3 regions of the Lysinibacillus pakistanensis genome follow, and region 2 is predicted to be linked to each of the others. Evidence: a T-box and tRNA genes for the amino acid it is inferred to sense, from the RefSeq annotation. Region 2 holds a T-box; the other regions hold tRNA genes.
What was found. The T-box of region 2 lies ahead of trpS (tryptophan--tRNA ligase). A T-box ahead of a tRNA ligase gene usually reads a tRNA of that ligase, here a tRNA-Trp.

Region 1 (6,385 bases), 610 kb from region 2:
GCTCTTTGTCGTTGTAGCTGTAATACTCTTTTTATGTTCATTTAGAGCCTCTAAAGATGAATATGTCCATTAAATTAAAGCAGATGGGAAAACCAGTCTTGTTCTCCATCTGCTTATACTTTTTTATTTATCATGCTGTTTTAATATGGTTATCAGTTCATCAAGATCTTTTGCTGCTTCTTTGTTATGGGCATTTATAGCAGTAAAAATTGGAAGAGCCTCTTGTAAGAGTAAATGACTAAAATAATAATAGCCCAAAAAAGCCTGCTGCTCATAGCCCTTTGGCGTTTCCTCCTCCCATTCCAGTTCATCATCCTCCTCATCTTCTATCCATAGATATTTGGCATCTAGTAGCTCCTGCATAGTTTGAACCGTATGTGCTGGGTCTAGATAATCCTCTGTAATCACTTGCGCCACAGCTAAATAAAGCTCTATTTCTTGTAATGAAACGTCTTCCATGTTTTTGTTGGCAAGCTTTTTTAAAAGGATAAGCAAAACCCATGGTGTCACCTGCCATAATGTGCCTTGATGCTCAATTAATTCAGCAAGCTGCTGATAATGCTCCTGTTCAAGCAGCTGAGGGATAGCTGTTCCTCTACCGTAAGGTGTCGTCAATTGTTGCCATGGGATATTCGGGATAGGCTGGTTCAACATTTGGATTGCTCCTCTCCTAAAAAACAAGATAGCTTAAGTGTAAATGGGATTATTGCGATTGTATATAGGTACTAAGAGAGGCAATCTAGAACAATATTTTGTTGATGAATATGCATTATTGCTGATACTTCTGACTGCATGAATAATATGGGAAACTAAAAGAGGCAATAGTTGTGGATAGTGGAATTAATGGAGATCTCCGTAAAACCCTTCAGGAGCTGTTGGGATATTTAACAGCTCCTTTACAGTTAATAGCATGGCTTTTGATAGAAGTAATTTGGTGTATGATAAATATTTATATAAGGTTTATGAAATATATGAGTCGTTGCAGGCGAAAGCGGCGGTATTAACCATGTCCAGTTGCCTGTCAGTTTTCGCCCTACCGATTCCTCTGCTTCTTCAAACAGTTTAAACTGTTGTGCTGCTGTATGATGATCCACAATGCTCACTCCATCTTCTTTAAATGAATGAAGGACAGCAATATTGAGCTCCACTAATGCACGGTCTCGCCAAAGAGAGGCTTGTTTACTCGTATCAAGATTAAATATCTCTGCAATAGCTGGTAGCATATTATAGCGATCATGATCTGCTAAATTACGTGCACCGATTTCTGTCCCCATGTACCAGCCGTTAAACGGAGCTGCTTGAAAATCAATACCCGCCATTTGAAAACGCATGCTTGAAATAATGGGTACGGCATACCATTTCAACTGTAATTTCTCCACATCCACTGCCTCGGGATGACGAATTGGTACCTCTAAAATATATTCTGTTGGGATTGTAAACAGCTGTGGAGCACGCCCATCTACCTGTACGACAAGTGGTAACACGTCAAATGGTGTTCGCTGACCTTTCCAGCCTAATGATTCACATACTTTTGTAAACGCAATGGAACTTGAATCACCAATAACTCCTGCTTCCGTTTCATAGCCTGCATAACGAATTAACTGATGATTCCATATACGTACTCGATCTGAAGCAAACACGGTTATGGTTGGACGAATTTTCCCACTATTTGTTGCATAATCAATATGCTCTAGTAGCTTTTGAAAAATGTCCTGTTCCTCTAAAACATCACGTGCATCAAATACATGTAATGACTGCCAGAACAGGCGACCAATACATTTGTTGCTATTACGCCATGCAACCCGTGCACCAAAAATTAGTTCGTCTGTTGTTGGACTGTAGTCTCCTGCACTTCTAATCTGTTGTAATCTATTTTCTAACCAAAGTTCAGATTCATTTTGCTCTACCTGATATAAATTTAAGAACTGTTGTATCTCCTGTATATTCATGTCGATTCCTCCACCTACCCTCATATTAGAGGAACAAAACAGGAAGCACCACGAAAATATCTTTAGAAAAAACATACATATTGCATATATGAAATAGTTTGTTCAAATTTAATGATGGCTTTCATGTAATTTTATAGGATATCAAAAACTATATGTATCAAACATACCGAAAGGAATAATTCAATTTTTATAAACAATAATGGTAGCCATTTTTATTTAAAATATAACGAGAAACAATAGTGACATTCCTCCCAACACTACCTCCAATCATTGAGCGGACCATTTAAGCTTTTCATAGTCTGAAATAATTCACTACATATAATCATTAAAAATAGAGACAATATGTAAAAAAACTATCTCCGAAAATATGTTATCCTCAGCATTCCTGTATGGTTTGAAACAATAGAAGACAAGTCAAATAAGGAACAAGTGGCAATGACTATTACAATTTCTTTTCGTTTTGGGAACTGAGGAACGTATCACAATAAATTTGTTGATCTTTCTCTATACCTTTTATACGTGCATACTTATTACCGAATTCACACATTGTGTTTAATACTGGTACAAATGATCTTCCTAGATCAGTTAAGCTATATTCCACTTTTGGAGGTACTTCTTTAAATACTTCTCTTTGTACAAGTCCATCTCTTTCTAACTGTTTCAATTGATCTGTTAAGACCTTTTGTGTAATTCCAGGTATTAATTCATAAAACTCCTTTGTCCTTACTGATTTTTGGCTCAAGAAAAAGAGTATTAAGCATTTCCATTTCCCACCTGCAATGTTCATGAAAATGTTGATTCCAGTATTATAGTTAACCATCTGTTTCCTCCTAACTCCTAAAAAGGCACTTTAAAGTGGCTATACCACTTTAAAGTGCGTTATTTTCTTATTTATTATTGCTTACTATAATTAAAGCTGCAACATAATAAAAATTTCGGAGTTGATAAAATGAGTGTAAAAAATATTTTAGAAAAAAGACGTTCAGTTAGACATTATGATCCAAGTTATAAAATTAGTTCAGAAATTCTAACCTCATTAGTTGAAAGTGCAAGTAAGTCACCTAATGGTAATAATATACAATCTACTCGTTACTTAATTATTGATGAGCCAGACTTAAGAAATTTATTACTACCTATAGCTTTTAATCAGCAACAAGTGATAGAGGCTTCAACATTAATTGTTATGTTGGGAGATTATCAGGCATTCGATAAAGAAAATATTATTAAGATACATGAAGAAGGCTTTCAAGCTGGTTATTTTGATGAATCACTAAGAGATTATCTAGCGAATGCTGCAATAAATTATTATGAAAATAAATCTAAGGAAGATCTAAAGCTAGAGTTAACTAGAGATGTAAGTCTTGCTTCAATGTCATTAATTTTGTTAGCAAATGAAGCTGGTTTTGAGACAATCACAATGTCAGGATATGATTCTAAAAAGTTAAAAGATATCTTAAATATATCTGAAAGGTATTTAGATGTTATGCTTATAGCTATTGGTAAAGGTACTAAAGCAGGTCATAAGACCGTAAGGCATAATGTAAATAAGGTAATGTATCGAAATCAAATAATTTAGTGTTCTAATAGCAACCGACTAAGTAAATTAGATAGGCAAAGAAATATGTTTTTTTAATCAATGATCTTAAATTGACCAGTTACTCATTCAAAATGGGTTCTGGTCGTTTATTATATGTAAAATTTCATCTTCTGTTTTAAGGCTTAATTAACATTCTGTGTTGTACTTAGTTATACTACCCCCATGAATTACAAAACTAATTTACTCTGACTATAAGCTATCTACAAATCCGTATATTTGTTACATTGTTCCATTTAGTCATAGTGAGGACTTTTTTGATGCACTATGATTATTCCTCTCAGCTGCTTTAAAATTGGCAATGGTCGTTTAGAAAGGTACTATAGCAATTTGTTTGATAAGGTAATCAATTGACATATAAAAAAGCATGTAACACACAACTGTGCTACATGCTTGATGACCCGTACGGGATTCGAACCCGTGTTACCGCCGTGAAAGGGCGGTGTCTTAACCACTTGACCAACGGGCCGTGGCTCCGAAGGCAGGACTCGAACCTGCGACAACCTGATTAACAGTCAGGTGCTACTACCAACTGAGCTACTTCGGAATAATGATGGGCCTAAATGGACTCGAACCATCGACCTCACGCTTATCAGGCGTGCGCTCTAACCAGCTGAGCTATAGGCCCCCATTTTGGAGCGGGTGATGAGAATCGAACTCACGACATCAGCTTGGAAGGCTGAGGTTTTACCATTAAACTACACCCGCAAATAATGGTGGGTCAGGACGGAATCGAACCGCCGACACTTAGAGCTTCAATCTAATGCTCTACCAACTGAGCTACTGACCCGAAATGGAGGAGGTAGAGGGATTCGAACCCCCGCGCGGTGTTACCCGCCTGTCGGTTTTCAAGACCGATCCCTTCAGCCAGACTTGGGTATACCTCCAAAAATATTGAAATGGTGGAGCCTAGCGGGATCGAACCGCTGACCTCCTGCGTGCAAGGCAGGCGCTCTCCCAGCTGAGCTAAGGCCCCAAATAAAATAAAGATGGTCGGAATGACAGGATTCGAACCTACGACCCCTTGGTCCCAAACCAAGTGCTCTACCAAGCTGAGCTACATTCCGAAAAAATACTATGGCGCGCCCGACAGGAGTCGAACCCATAACCTTCTGATCCGTAGTCAGACGCTCTATCCAATTGAGCTACGGGCGCATATGTATCTATCAATTTCGCCTTGGTGTAATTGCGTCCGGATTTTGAATTGTGCATGCACAATTCATTCCTTTGAAAATCCGTGACCGCCGGAGGCTTTATCTTCATTCAGTAGGTGTTTGGACAACCACTGAAAGAATGAAGATAAAAATGATGAGCCATGAAGGACTCGAACCTTCGACCCTCTGATTAAAAGTCAGATGCTCTACCAACTGAGCTAATGGCTCAAACTAAAAAATGAATGGCTGGGGTACTAGGATTCGAACCTAGGCATGACGGAATCAAAATCCGTTGCCTTACCGCTTGGCTATACCCCAATTTTAAAATGGGGCGACTGATGGGAATCGAACCCACGAATGTCGGAACCACAATCCGATGCGTTAACCACTTCGCCACAATCGCCACTATATATGATAACAGCTGTATATGAACGAGTACCTCAATACCTGGCAGGGGCAGTAGGAATCGAACCCACACCAAAGGTTTTGGAGACCTCTATTCTACCGTTGAACTATGCCCCTAAAATGGTGGAGGGGGACGGATTCGAACCGCCGAACCCTAAGGAGCGGATTTACAGTCCGCCGCGTTTAGCCACTTCGCTACCCCTCCAAGGAATGGTGCCGGCGATAGGAGTCGAACCCACGACCTACTGATTACAAGTCAGTTGCTCTACCAACTGAGCTACACCGGCAAAATAATGGCGGTCCCGACCGGGATCGAACCGGCGATCTCCTGCGTGACAGGCAGGCATGTTAACCGCTACACCACGGGACCATAATGGTGGAGGATGACGGGCTCGAACCGCCGACCCTCTGCTTGTAAGGCAGATGCTCTCCCAGCTGAGCTAATCCTCCATGAAAAAATAAGCGAAGCGATGTCCTACTCTCGCAGGGGGAAGCCCCCAACTACCATCGGCGCTAAAGAGCTTAACTTCCGTGTTCGGTATGGGAACGGGTGTGACCTCTTTGCCATCATCACTTCACTTATTCAATTGAAAGAATTTATTCTCTCAAAACTGGATAAACGGCGCATTGAATGCTTCAAACTTTTTGGTTAAGTCCTCGATCGATTAGTATTCGTCAGCTCCATGTGTCACCACACTTCCACCTCGAACCTATCTACCTCATCGTCTTTGAGGGATCTTACTTACTTGCGTAATGGGAAATCTCATCTTGAGGGGGGCTTCATGCTTAGATGCTTTCAGCACTTATCCCGTCCACACATAGCTACCCAGCGATGCCTTTGGCAAGACAACTGGTACACCAGCGGTGTGTCCATCCCGGTCCTCTCGTACTAAGGACAGCTCCTCTCAAATTTCCTACGCCCACGACGGATAGGGACCGAACTGTCTCACGACGTTCTGAACCCAGCTCGCGTACCGCTTTAATGGGCGAACAGCCCAACCCTTGGGACCGACTACAGCCCCAGGATGCGATGAGCCGACATCGAGGTGCCAAACCTCCCCGTCGATGTGGACTCTTGGGGGAGATAAGCCTGTTATCCCCGGGGTAGCTTTTATCCGTTGAGCGATGGCCCTTCCATGCGGAACCACCGGATCACTAAGCCCGTCTTTCGACCCTGCTCGACTTGTAGGTCTCGCAGTCAAGCTCCCTTGTGCCTTTACACTCTACGAATGATTTCCAACCATTCTGAGGGAACCTTTGGGCGCCTCCGTTACCTTTTAGGA
Region 2 (6,385 bases):
CAGCCTAATTTACGAGGCTGACGTCTTTTTTTCTTTTTTTTCGAATAGATGATAATGAGAAATAAATTGAAAGGATGCTGTGACCATGTTCCGTCTCTTTTTATTTTTAATGAGCTACGGGTTAATAATTCTCTCAGTAGGGAATCTTATACTGTATTTAAATTATCGTACACTTGGGTACCCCTGGATCGTTGTCTTTAAATTTATGATGCATACAACAGAATTTTATATAGCTCTAGGATCAGCTATTGTGCTGGGAGCTATTGTCCTTGATCTCCGTTTTGAAAAAACTTCTAGCCAAGAAGATAAAGTATGAACTTTAGTATACCTTAAATTTGGTCAAGCATTAAATCCATTTTTATTAACGTGTACGGCCAAGGCCCATTGCCTCTTCCATGCGTTTTAATGTAGCACTTGCAATAGCATTTGCCTTTTCAGCACCTTCATCTAAAATAATATCTAATTCGGAAGATTCTACCAAATGATAAAACTTCTCTTGAATTGGTGTCAGGTGATCAATAACTGCTGTGGCAACACCTTGTTTGAATCCACCATAGCCTACACCTTCATATTTTTTCACAAGATCCTCAATAGCAAGGCCTGAAATAGCCGATTCGATTGTTAGTAGGTTAGAAACACCAGGTTTATTTTCCACGTCAAATGCGACAATACCATCAGAGTCAGTGACAGCGGATTTAATTTTCTTTTCAATATCTTTTACTGTATCTAAAAGCTTAATAGTTGCTTTTGTATTTGGATCAGACTTACTCATTTTTTTCGTAGGCTCTTGCAATGATTTAATGCGGGCTCCTGCCTTAGGTAATTGGATTTCAGGAATCGTTAAAACGTCACCATAACGTTTGTTAAAGCGCTCTGCAAGATCACGAGTAAGCTCAATATGCTGCTTTTGATCATCGCCTACAGGTACAATATTTGTGTTATATAGAAGTATGTCAGCTGCCATTAATGGTGGGTATGTTAAAAGAGCTGCTGATACACTCTCTTTACCTTGAGATTTATCCTTGAATTGAGTCATACGTTCAAGCTCTCCAATTGATGCGACACATTGTAGCATCCAGCCTGCCTGTGCATGAGCTGGTACCTCTGATTGAATAAATAGCGTAGACTTTTTAGGATCAATGCCAGTAGCGATATACGTAGCAGCAAGATTACGGATGTTTTGACGTAATTCTTGAGGATCTTGTGCCACTGTTATGGCATGTTGATCTACGATACAGTAGATTGCATTACCTTCATCCTGTAATGCAGGAAATTGCTTGAACGCACCTAAATAGTTCCCTAAGGTTACAATTCCTGTTGGCTGTACGCCAGAAAAAATAGTTGTCATGTCGTTTCCTCCTTGAATTCATTACCTCAGAGTGTTGTCTATTACATAATTACTTAGCTGAGGCTCCTTTTTTATTCAATAAAAAAACATCATGCGTCCTCATTAGATTACTAATGAAGGGACGAATGATGTTTGAATCCGCGGTACCACCCAGCTTGCCAATTAAAGGCCACTCTACTTCGTAACGTGAAGGGACGAGCATTGCTAATAAACATACTTAGTCGTTCGCAAAGCTAACTCGGAAGTCCATTCCAGATGCTTACACGATCTGTTTACAGCAACCACAGACTCTCTAAACGTGTAAAATGCATATGTACTACTCTTCGTCAAAGTTTTTACTTCATTCAAAATCAGTCTTTCACTCTCTAAAGACTTATTTGATGTATTTCAAAAAATTATATTATAAAGACTTAGTGAATTGCAAGTATGTAAAGTCAGACTTTTGGCGGTGTTTTTTTGCAGAAAAAAATTATATGCTTACTAAGCATGTTTTTTATTAGAAAATGCAACCAAAATTATGCAATAAACGTCTAATTTGTACACACTGAATTGACAATATTCTCGTTTGAAAATTTTAAATGAGAACAAAAACAAGGGAAAATGGAAGGTTTAAAATGCTTTGTAAATGGGAATATTAATAGTAGTTCGTTAGACATGTAAAGAAGAAGTTCTTATAATGAAAGCTGTATAAATAAACAGAATATTTCGAGATAAAGGTTTGTCTTTTTTTTATTGGAACTATATTCAAACACCATAGAGTACTGTATAATGGTTATGTAGTTTTACATTACATTAATTCTAATTTAACACACTGGTTTATAGATAACGATTAAAAGGAAGGATGTGTCAGTATGATTGTAACTTTATTTACTTCACCAAGTTGTACGTCTTGTCGAAAAGCGAAAGCATGGTTAGAGGAGCATGAAATTCCATATACAGAACGGAATATATTTTCTGAGCCGTTAAGCATTAGTGAAATTAAAAAAATTTTACGGATGACAGAGGATGGTACAGATGAAATTATTTCAACGCGTTCGAAGATTTTCCAAAAATTAAATGTAGATGTTGAAAGCTTACCATTGCAACGTTTATATGAATTAATTCAAGAATATCCAGGCCTATTACGCCGTCCCATTATTTTAGATGAAAAACGTTTACAGGTTGGCTATAATGAGGATGAAATTCGACGCTTCTTACCTCGTAAGGTTCGTGCTTATCAATTACAAGAAGCACAGCGCATGGTGAACTAATTTTTCCCTTTACTGCATAGAATAAATAGTAGATGTTACAAATCCTATTGTGACATCTATTTTTTTGTGTTTTACTTATGTAAAATCCTCTATATAAAGTATAATAAATAGTAGGGAAAAGTCATATATTTCCGTTAAAGTATGTTAAACTTGATTTAAGATAAATAGTTTACTACAATTTCAATAATTCAAATATCTTCTGTGAAACGGTGTATATCCTTTTCATTTTATGACGGAACAGCATACAATAGAATTAGAGACAACTGTGAAATAAAAATTGCTCGATTCATCGGTTGCTCAACAGTTTTACTGTAGTGTAGTCAAAGGTTGAAAAACAAATGGAGTATGAAGGTTAAAAAAGATGAATAAAAGCATACTAATGAAACAAAACTGTTTTTCGACAAATGACAGTGAAGGGAGATGAGGTCTAGTGGACATCGAACGTGTAAATGAAAATACACTCAAGCTCTTTATTACGTACAATGATATAGAGGATCGCGGCTATAGTCGTGAAGAAATTTGGTACAATCGAGCAAAGGGTGAACAACTTTTTTGGGATATGATTGATGAAGTAAATACGGATGATTATTTTGATGTTGAAGGTCCGATTTGGATTCATATCAATGCGTCTGAAGTAGGCTTGGAAATCATTGTCACACGTGCACACATATTAAAAGACGGTGAAACATTAGATGGTCATTCGCATTTTGATGAACAAAAAGATATGTATGCCCCTTTTGATGAAGTTGGAGAGGATCTTCTTAGCCAGCTAACTCAATTTGGTGACATAGATGAGTCAGAATTATTTACGGATACAGATATTTATGTTTATAAATTTAAAGATATTGATGAGTTAATCCCTGTAGCGAAACGTATGACAGACGAATTAGTGGATTCCTCATTGTTCAAATATGAAGGTTGGTACTATTTAGTAGTTGATTTTGCAAATGCGGACGAAGATTTAAATCGTCACGACAGAAATGCTGTTATCAAAGAATTTTTAAGTCCATCAAATTTCACAATTCATCGCTTAGAGGAATATGGTGAAAAAATTATGGAATTTAATTGCTTTGAAACAGTGCGCAAATACTTTCATTAAATAATTTATTAGGCTGTAAACTCTTGAATCAATCAAGTTGTTTACAGTCTTTTTTGAGTCAATTTTTAAATTTCAAGAAAAAGCCGTTAAATAGTTGTTGCTAGATAAGTACTTCCTTACAATTAGGCAAAAAGGAGACGATTTTATGTTAATTGCCTATAATGAGGAGCGTCAGCTTTTTCTCCCATATCAATATACGAGGGAAGATTTACAAAGATATAGGCGATTGATGAAATTTTATTGCCCACAATGTCAGCATCCTGTTCACCTAAAAATCGGTCAATATAATATCCCTCATTTTGCTCATCAATCCAAAAATAACTGTGCCCAGTTATTTGCCGAGGGTGAGTCACAACTTCACTTGCAAGGAAAACTGCAATTATTCGAATGGTTAAAAAAGATAGGGCATACAGTAATGCTAGAGCCTTATTTAAAAGAGCTTTCGCAGCGGCCAGATTTACTTGTAACGAGTGATCGAAGGCAGGTTGCCATCGAATTTCAATGTAGTACAATCACTCATGAAAAATGGTTATCACGTACATTGGGATATAAGAAAAATGCTATCCAGGTATTATGGCTTTTCCAGACATCTCTAAAAAATTCATCCCTACAAGGCATTCAAAAGCTCAACATTTCCCCTATTTTGCAAAAAGTCATTGCGTATACAGCGCAAGACCAGCCCTATTTAATAACCTATGATGCAAAGACTGCCAGATTTATTTATTGGACGAATCTTTTGCCTGTTTATGGACATACTTTTATAGGAAAAGTTCAAGAAATGACTACTAATATGCAGCACTTTCCATTTTATGAGCCTGTAGTGATAACAATAGAAGAATTCAGGCTATATTGGCAGCTTTATAAAAGATACTGTCGGCAATTTGCCTATCAGCGGCTACTACATAATCATAAGGGTGTACAGGATGCATTTTTACGTAGTTGCTATGAATTAGGTTTTACTCTTACTGCTATGCCTGATTACGTAGGTATACCTGTAAAAGCTAGTGAAGCAATTCCAATGTTCTCTCTCGAATGGCAAACCATTTTACATTATTTTTGCCAAGGTATTCAGCAATTGCCTCATGAACTAAATAAAAGCGAGATTCGATTTTTTTTAAGTGAACAAAATATAGATATTACAGATCAAGCAGTGAAGGCTATTCAAAATTATGGAGCCATATTTGCGAAAAATTATCAAAACCATTATATTCCAGATATATGTGGACATGTGTATGCACATTTATTTGCAATTGCCACAATATACTGAGAAAATATGAGAGTATAGGAAAAACTCACATAATAAGGGGGCTGGCACATGGCTAGTAACAAAGTTTTAGTAAGAAATGAAGTTCCAGAAAAGCTAACTTGGCGTTTGGAAGACATATTTGCAACTGACGCTCTTTGGGAAGAAGAGTATAAGGAAGTCTCCGAAATTGCCAAGAAAGCATCTAGCTATGCAGGGACGTTAAAAAATGGAGCAGATGCTTTATTAGCAGTATTATCTTATCATGACCAGATTTATGAACGAGCAATGAAGCTTTACACTTATGCCCATATGCGTTATGACCAAGACACAACAAACAGCGTCTATCAAGATATGAATAGTCGTATTCAAACTCTAGCGACTAGTATCTCAGCTGCCCTGTCGTTTTTAACACCTGAGATTTTATCATTAAGTGAAGAGACGATAGAACAATATCTAAAGGAAAATAAAGACCTACAACTATATAAACAATCCTTAAAAGAGATAACGATGGCTCGCCCTCATATTTTGCCGGCGGAACAGGAAGCATTACTGGCACAAATGTCTGAGGTAACAGGTACAGCTTCAAATACATTTGGGATGTTAAACAATGCTGATTTAGTTTTCCCTAAAGTGAAAAATGAAGAGGGAGAAGAGGTTCAGCTTACACATGGAAATTATATTAAGTTTTTAGAAAGTAAAGATCGCTCTGTCCGAGAAAATGCTTTTAAAGCAATGTACGAAACGTATGGTAATTTTAAAAATACATTTTCTGCTACATTAACAGGGAATGTGAAAAAACACAATGTCAATGCACGTATTCGAAATTATGATTCTGCTCGCCAGGCAGCAATGTCCAATAACTTCATTCCAGAAAATGTTTATGATCAATTGGTAGAAACAATCCATAAACATTTACCAGCTATGCAACGTTATATTTCATTACGTAAAAAGCTATTAGGCGTTGATGAGTTGCATATGTGGGATTTATTTGTACCTCTTGTTAAGGAAGTAGAGATGAAGGTCACTTATGATGAAGCCAAGGATATTTTAGTGAAAGCTTTAGCACCACTTGGTGAGGAGTATCAAAGCATTGTACAGAGTGGTTTTGATAATCGCTGGGTAGATGTTTTAGAAAACAAAGGGAAACGTAGTGGTGCCTACTCATCGGGTGCATATGGAACAAACCCATATATATTAATGAATTGGCAGGACAATGTGAATAACCTCTTTACCCTAGCTCATGAATTTGGTCATAGTGTACACAGTTATTATTCACGTAACAATCAACCGTTTGTCTATGGAGATTATTCCATTTTCGTGGCAGAAGTTGCTTCAACATGTAATGAAGAGTTATTGAATGATTATTTACTGAAGACTATTGAAGATCCTCAACAAAAAATATATTTATTAAATCATTGGTTAGATGGCTTTAGAAGTACTGT
Region 3 (6,385 bases), 1.7 Mb from region 2:
TTTCATTCCACATGATAATCCTACTTTTATAAAACATTTTTATTCTTCGATTTAGATTCGTTTTGATCTTTCCTTAAATTCTTCAAACTTTTCCTTTATGGTTTTTTTCCTCAATTGATACCAGTTTCAGAGTCGAACATCCACCCTGCTAATTTTTCAGCTTAAACAATAGAAATAAATATCAGGGTAACATCCCCTAAAATTGTCGTGAAATTTAAAATCATAAGAAATTTGGTGATATTTCCATTATTTTTGTGTATTATGTCAAATTTCGTCTTATAATAGAAATGTTTAATAGGCTAAAGAAATAGATTGAGAGGTATAATATGAAAAAATTTTTAAAAGTTGTCTCTATTACTATTGTTGTTATAGTAATCGTGTCGATAGTAGCTTTGCTTTTATTTGGACGTAACAACCATAGTGATTTATCTGGAAGCGTTTCTGAAAAAATCGATCAATATTTGACAAATGAAAAATTTCAGGGAACGGTCCTCATTGCAAAGGAGGGTGAAGTTTTATTTACAAAAGGTTACGGATTGGCAGCTACTGATTTACCAAATAGCCCAAGCACGCTCTATCAGATTGCTTCATTATCAAAAACATTTACTGCTGTAGCAGTCATGCAACTAGCAGAAAAGGAACTTCTAAACTTAGATGATCCAATTTCGCAATACTTTCCTGATTTTCCGAATGGAGAGACTATTACAATAAGCCATCTACTAAGTCATAGCTCGGGAATTCCAGACTATCTAAAGGCGAATTTCGAATTCGACTACAGCAAAGAATGGAATCCAAATGATATTGTTAATACGGTTAGCGGTACTGAATTAGAGTTTGCCCCAGGTAAAAGCTTTAGTTATAGTAACACTGGTTATGTGATGTTAGGACTAATTATTGAAAAAGTCAGCGGACAGCCATATGGAAATTATATAGAAGAGCATATTTTTGAGCCAAGCAACATGTTTAGTTCCATGTTCACGGTTTCTGCTGGTATACCAAAAGCGGAAGGACATGTGGAAGGGAAAATAGGACCCTTAATGCATAATTCTGCAGCGTATGCAGCTGGGGATATCATTTCTACAGTTGAAGATTTAGAACTGTTTTACAGCGCTTTGCGTAATAATGTATTGATAAGCAAAGAAACATCAGAACTGATGAGTACAACCCATGCTAAAAAATTTCCGTTTGAATATGGATATGGATGGTATACTCAAGATATCATGGGGAAAAAAGCAGTTGGACACCCAGGAGGATATCCAAGTGGCTTCCGTCATTATGTTACACGCCTAAATGACGAAGAATTAACAGTGATCGTTCTGAGCAACGAGATGACAGTGAATTCGAAAAGAATCAACCGGCATCTTACATCCATCGTTCTTCAGAAGCCAATTTGGATATGGGAAGAGAAACTTTAATTATAAAAGCCTTTTCACAAAATTTAATAAAAGATAATATAGTAAACTCAAGCCCTTCTCCCTAGAAAGGGCTTTAATTATTTTTTGTATTTGTAATTTCTGATATGAAGTGGGGCATTGAGGAACCTCAGTGGAAGGCAATTTCATTATCACACTACTACAAATAAGTATAAGCCTAGCTTAGAATAGCCTTCAGCAAAGTCACATCATTTTATTTGGAATACTTCTTGAAAATGCGATGATTAAACCTATTTTACAACTAGGTAGAACGAATTCCTTCAAAAGCGTTTAATATTAGTTGTTGTACATATGGTTCGTCCAATGTTTCACCAGTCACAAGTAATCGATAGAAGATAGGACCATAAATTAAATCAATACAGATATCAATGTTGATACTTTTTTTCAATTCACCGCGTTGAATTCCTTTTTCAAAAAGACTCCTTGCTTCAAGTCGGCGGGGATGGAAATATCGAGCACGATAGGCATCTGCCAATCCTGCATCAAACTGTCCTTCACCTAATAACTGTGTAATGATAGTCCCCTCTCGACTCGTCAAAAACATGGTTAAGTTTGTGGCGTGAATTAGAATATCATTGTACGCCGAACCAGTATCAGGCACGGGCAATCTTTCAGAGGCAGCATATAGGAAACCATCCATCACTACTGCAGCCTTGTTTGGCCACCATTTATAAATAGTTGCTTTACTCACTTGGGCATAATCAGCGATTTTATCAACTGTGACAGCTTGAAATCCATTTTCCAACAATAATTCATAAGATGCGGAAAGGATTGACTTTTGTGCTTCTAAATTACGTGGTCTGCCTCTTTTTCCATTCATCATAGATACCACCTTTCTTCCAAAATTAATAAACTGTATGTTCAGTATATCAATTATTTAGAAAAACAGAAAGTTGAAATTACCTATTTACAAAACTATACGTTCAGTATATCATATGGTTAATTATTTAATATACTAAACGTTCAGTATTATAAAATAATCAACTATCTTATGGAGAAAACTACACGACGTTTTAATTATTAATTGTTAAACACTACAAGGAGTTGTATAAAATGGTGGATACTAAGAAACAAACAATTGAAAAAAACATTCCTTCGTGGTTAACCATTCTTTTGGCTACCGCATGTGGTATCATTGTTGCTAATTTGTATTACGCGCAACCCTTAGTTGGGGTAATTAGCTCATCAATCGGGTTGTCAGCAAACAGTTCTGGCTTAATCGTTACGTTAACACAAATCGGTTACGTTGCCGGTTTGCTATTTATCGTGCCTTTAGGAGATATTCTTGAAAATCGGAAGCTGATTGTCTCATCTTTACTTATCACCGCAGTCGCCCTTGCTACTACAGTAATGACGAAACAGATTTTGTTGTTCTTAGTCGCTTTGTTTGTCATAGGTTTAGGTTCGGTAGCTACGCAAGTACTCGTACCTTTTGCATCATATCTTGCTTCCGATTCCTCACGTGGCCGTGTTGTCGGCAATGTCATGAGCGGTTTGTTACTTGGAATTATGCTCTCACGCCCTTTATCAAGCTTAGTTGCTGACTTTCTTGGCTGGCATGCAATATTCATTTTGTCTGCCATAACTATTTTGGTTTTAGCTATTGTACTTTCTAAGGTGTTACCTACAAGAAAGCCTTCAGCGGATACACACTATATAGCGCTGCTCGGATCTATGTGGCATTTGTTACGAACAACCCCGATATTACGCCGTCGTGCAGCATATCATGCAGGTGTATTTGCATCTTTTAGTTTGTTTTGGACAACAGTTCCACAACTGCTAACTAGCCCTGCCTTTCATTTTTCTCAGAAAGAAGTTGCGATATTCGCGCTTGTTGGGGTCGCTGGTGCAGTAGCCGCGCCTATTGCAGGACGAATTGCTGATCGTGGCTTAACTAGACCTGCAACCGGAATAGCACTTCTTACAGTCGTTATTTCCCTTTTATTGCCACTTATTATTCAAACTAGCTCACCTATTGGAATAGCTGTTCTAGTAGTTTCATCCCTATTGTTAGATGCTGGGGTATCCGCAAATCTTGTGCTTAGCCAACGTGCGCTTTTCTCGTTGAACCCCGAAGTTCGTAGTCGTCTTAATGGACTATTCATGGCAATTTTCTTTTTTGGTGGTGCAATCGGGTCAGCAATCGGGGGATGGACCTATGCGATTGGAGGATGGAGTACTGCATTATGGCCTGGAATAATTTTCCCTATATTTTCTGTTTTTTATTTTGCCACAGAGAAGAAGTAATTCTAAGATAGTTTTAAAGAACCTTTATCATTACTTAAACAAAAAAAGCGAATTGGAATTACTATCTTCCAAAAACGCTTTTTTCTTATTCAAATCAAACTAATATTTTTTTATTTCTACTCCGAAAGTTGAAGCATTCGAAACCTTTACAGAAATGTATAATGAGTAGTGATTAACATCTCATATTGCATAAGTACAACTATTTCGTCATAAGCTAACCTGAGCTTTTAGTTTATTCTTTTTTTATATTTAATATATCTTTCAAGTGTAAGGAAATAATGATTTTTTGAATTTGGAAATTCTTTTTCAATAGCTTTTTTTAGAGTGTTAGTCATTTTATCTTCTCCATTATACAACCCTCTATTGATAATACCGTTAAAACGCCCTACATAGTCCTTTGCAGAACTTTCGCTAATGTTATACTCCTGCATCAAATAATCCTTAAACTCCATCTTCATCCCCCTTTAAAAGAATTCTACTCATAAAACCCTTTTTGGATAACAGCTTGTATAAAACAAAACCAATTCTTATCGTTTTCTAAGGAAATATAAAAAGCTCATAAACCCTATCATATCAAGGTTTATGAGCTTTCTTAACTTTTTTAATAATTAATCTAAAGATACCGGTGGTCGGGGTCGAACCGACACTCCAAAGGAACACGATTTTGAGTCGTGCGCGTCTGCCAATTCCGCCACACCGGCATAATGGAGATAAAAAAAATCGGATACACCGATTAACAAAAATAATATGGAGGCGGCAACCGGATTTGAACCGGTGATAAGGGTGTTGCAGACCCGTGCCTTACCACTTGGCTATGCCGCCATCATATTTGGAGCGGAAGACGAGGTTCGAACTCGCGACCCCCACCTTGGCAAGGTGGTGTTCTACCACTGAACTACTTCCGCAAAAATGGCTGGGGTACTAGGATTCGAACCTAGGGAATGACGGAATCAAAATCCGTTGCCTTACCACTTGGCTATACCCCAAAATTTTTATGGGGCGACTGATGGGAATCGAACCCACGAATGCCGGAACCACAATCCGGTGCGTTAACCACTTCGCCACAATCGCCATAATTATATTTTATTGGATTTTTATTAATTTTATAGAAAATGGGGCGACTGATGGGAATCGAACCCACGAATGCCGGAACCACAATCCGGTGCGTTAACCACTTCGCCACAATCGCCATAAAATTAATTGGCAGGGGCAGTAGGAATCGAACCCACACCAAAGGTTTTGGAGACCTCTATTCTACCGTTGAACTATGCCCCTATTACAATAAAACTGGTGGAGGGGGACGGATTCGAACCGCCGAACCCTAAGGAGCGGATTTACAGTCCGCCGCGTTTAGCCACTTCGCTACCCCTCCGGGAAAATGGTGCCGGCTATAGGAATCGAACCCACGACCTACTGATTACAAGTCAGTTGCTCTACCTGCTGAGCTAAACCGGCAAAATATGGTGGGTCAGGACGGAATCGAACCGCCGACACTTAGAGCTTCAATCTAATGCTCTACCAACTGAGCTACTGACCCATATTTTTAAAAATGGCGGTCCCGACCGGGATCGAACCGGCGATCTCCTGCGTGACAGGCAGGCATGTTAACCGCTACACCACGGGACCATTTTGGTTGCGGGGGCCGGATTTGAACCAACGACCTTCGGGTTATGAGCCCGACGAGCTACCACTGCTCCACCCCGCGATAATAATATACTATTTATAAATTTAATGGTGGAGGATGACGGGCTCGAACCGCCGACCCTCTGCTTGTAAGGCAGATGCTCTCCCAGCTGAGCTAATCCTCCGTTTCTGGGTATTAACATGGTGACCCCTACGGGATTCGAACCCGTGTTACCGCCGTGAAAGGGCGGTGTCTTAACCACTTGACCAAGGGGCCTTCGTTTGGAATAAAATCGTAAAGTGCTGGCGGAGAGTAAGGGATTTGAACCCTTGAGACAGTGTTAACCGCCTACACGATTTCCAATCGTGCTCCTTCGGCCACTCGGACAACTCTCCAAGAATGGCTCCGAAGGCAGGACTCGAACCTGCGACAACCTGATTAACAGTCAGGTGCTACTACCAACTGAGCTACTTCGGAATAATTTTAGTATATAGCCTAGCAACGTCCTACTCTCACAGGGGGAAGCCCCCAACTACCATCGGCGCTAAAGAGCTTAACTTCCGTGTTCGGTATGGGAACGGGTGTGACCTCTTTGCCATCATTACTAGACTATTTGAAAGACAATACCTATTATAACATATTTTATCATAATGACAAGTATCTTATAAATAGTTTTTATTCTTTCAAAACTGGATAAACGGCGCATTGAATGCTTCAAACTTTTTTGGTTAAGTCCTCGATCGATTAGTATTCGTCAGCTCCATGTGTCACCACACTTCCACCTCGAACCTATCTACCTCATCGTCTTTGAGGGATCTTACTTACTTGCGTAATGGGAAATCTCATCTTGAGGGGGGCTTCATGCTTAGATGCTTTCAGCACTTATCCCGTCCACACATAGCTACCCAGCGATGCCTTTGGCAAGACAACTGGTACACCAGCGGTGTGTCCATCCCGGTCCTCTCGTACTAAGGACAGCTCCTCTCAAATTTCCTACGCCCACGACGGATAGGGACCGAACTGTCTCACGACGTTCTGAACCCAGCTCGCGTACCGCTTTAATGGGCGAACAGCCCAACCC

Region 1: it encodes a tRNA-Trp, which carries the amino acid that the T-box ahead of trpS (tryptophan--tRNA ligase) is inferred to sense. The anticodon was not compared.
Region 3: it encodes a tRNA-Trp, which carries the amino acid that the T-box ahead of trpS (tryptophan--tRNA ligase) is inferred to sense. The anticodon was not compared.

Annotation. Positions count from the first base shown of each region.
Region 1 covers NZ_CP126101.1:278,455-284,839, reverse strand. Annotated here, with positions in the region: gene QNH24_RS01405 (CynX/NimT family MFS transporter) at 1-73, shown strand, start outside; gene QNH24_RS01400 (hypothetical protein) at 124-654, opposite strand; gene QNH24_RS01395 (nitric oxide synthase oxygenase) at 903-1,949, opposite strand; gene QNH24_RS01390 (winged helix-turn-helix transcriptional regulator) at 2,392-2,769, opposite strand; gene QNH24_RS01385 (nitroreductase family protein) at 2,899-3,525, shown strand; tRNA gene QNH24_RS01380 (tRNA-Glu) at 3,941-4,012, opposite strand; tRNA gene QNH24_RS01375 (tRNA-Asn) at 4,014-4,090, opposite strand; tRNA gene QNH24_RS01370 (tRNA-Ile) at 4,098-4,171, opposite strand; tRNA gene QNH24_RS01365 (tRNA-Gly) at 4,178-4,251, opposite strand; tRNA gene QNH24_RS01360 (tRNA-Phe) at 4,258-4,333, opposite strand; tRNA gene QNH24_RS01355 (tRNA-Ser) at 4,338-4,430, opposite strand; tRNA gene QNH24_RS01350 (tRNA-Ala) at 4,444-4,519, opposite strand; tRNA gene QNH24_RS01345 (tRNA-Pro) at 4,534-4,610, opposite strand; tRNA gene QNH24_RS01340 (tRNA-Arg) at 4,622-4,698, opposite strand; tRNA gene QNH24_RS01335 (tRNA-Lys) at 4,853-4,925, opposite strand; tRNA gene QNH24_RS01330 (tRNA-Gln) at 4,941-5,015, opposite strand; tRNA gene QNH24_RS01325 (tRNA-His) at 5,025-5,100, opposite strand; tRNA gene QNH24_RS01320 (tRNA-Trp) at 5,146-5,219, opposite strand; tRNA gene QNH24_RS01315 (tRNA-Tyr) at 5,224-5,307, opposite strand; tRNA gene QNH24_RS01310 (tRNA-Thr) at 5,314-5,389, opposite strand; tRNA gene QNH24_RS01305 (tRNA-Asp) at 5,397-5,472, opposite strand; tRNA gene QNH24_RS01300 (tRNA-Val) at 5,477-5,552, opposite strand; rRNA gene rrf (5S ribosomal RNA) at 5,565-5,680, opposite strand; rRNA gene QNH24_RS01290 (23S ribosomal RNA) at 5,748-6,385, opposite strand, start outside.
Region 2 covers NZ_CP126101.1:884,593-890,977, forward strand. Annotated here, with positions in the region: gene trpS (tryptophan--tRNA ligase) at 362-1,348, opposite strand; T-box leader at 1,463-1,687, opposite strand; gene spxA (transcriptional regulator SpxA) at 2,203-2,598, shown strand; gene mecA (adaptor protein MecA) at 3,029-3,697, shown strand; gene QNH24_RS04140 (competence protein CoiA) at 3,843-4,964, shown strand; gene pepF (oligoendopeptidase F) at 5,013-6,385, shown strand, end outside.
Region 3 covers NZ_CP126101.1:4,451,748-4,458,132, forward strand. Annotated here, with positions in the region: gene QNH24_RS22185 (serine hydrolase domain-containing protein) at 327-1,415, shown strand; gene QNH24_RS22190 (TetR/AcrR family transcriptional regulator) at 1,675-2,253, opposite strand; gene QNH24_RS22195 (MFS transporter) at 2,487-3,680, shown strand; gene QNH24_RS22200 (hypothetical protein) at 3,908-4,132, opposite strand; tRNA gene QNH24_RS22205 (tRNA-Leu) at 4,301-4,381, opposite strand; tRNA gene QNH24_RS22210 (tRNA-Cys) at 4,429-4,502, opposite strand; tRNA gene QNH24_RS22215 (tRNA-Gly) at 4,511-4,585, opposite strand; tRNA gene QNH24_RS22220 (tRNA-Gln) at 4,591-4,666, opposite strand; tRNA gene QNH24_RS22225 (tRNA-His) at 4,676-4,751, opposite strand; tRNA gene QNH24_RS22230 (tRNA-His) at 4,794-4,869, opposite strand; tRNA gene QNH24_RS22235 (tRNA-Trp) at 4,882-4,955, opposite strand; tRNA gene QNH24_RS22240 (tRNA-Tyr) at 4,969-5,052, opposite strand; tRNA gene QNH24_RS22245 (tRNA-Thr) at 5,060-5,135, opposite strand; tRNA gene QNH24_RS22250 (tRNA-Phe) at 5,142-5,217, opposite strand; tRNA gene QNH24_RS22255 (tRNA-Asp) at 5,231-5,306, opposite strand; tRNA gene QNH24_RS22260 (tRNA-Met) at 5,311-5,385, opposite strand; tRNA gene QNH24_RS22265 (tRNA-Val) at 5,413-5,488, opposite strand; tRNA gene QNH24_RS22270 (tRNA-Glu) at 5,506-5,580, opposite strand; tRNA gene QNH24_RS22275 (tRNA-Ser) at 5,608-5,699, opposite strand; tRNA gene QNH24_RS22280 (tRNA-Asn) at 5,705-5,781, opposite strand; rRNA gene rrf (5S ribosomal RNA) at 5,798-5,913, opposite strand; rRNA gene QNH24_RS22290 (23S ribosomal RNA) at 6,029-6,385, opposite strand, start outside.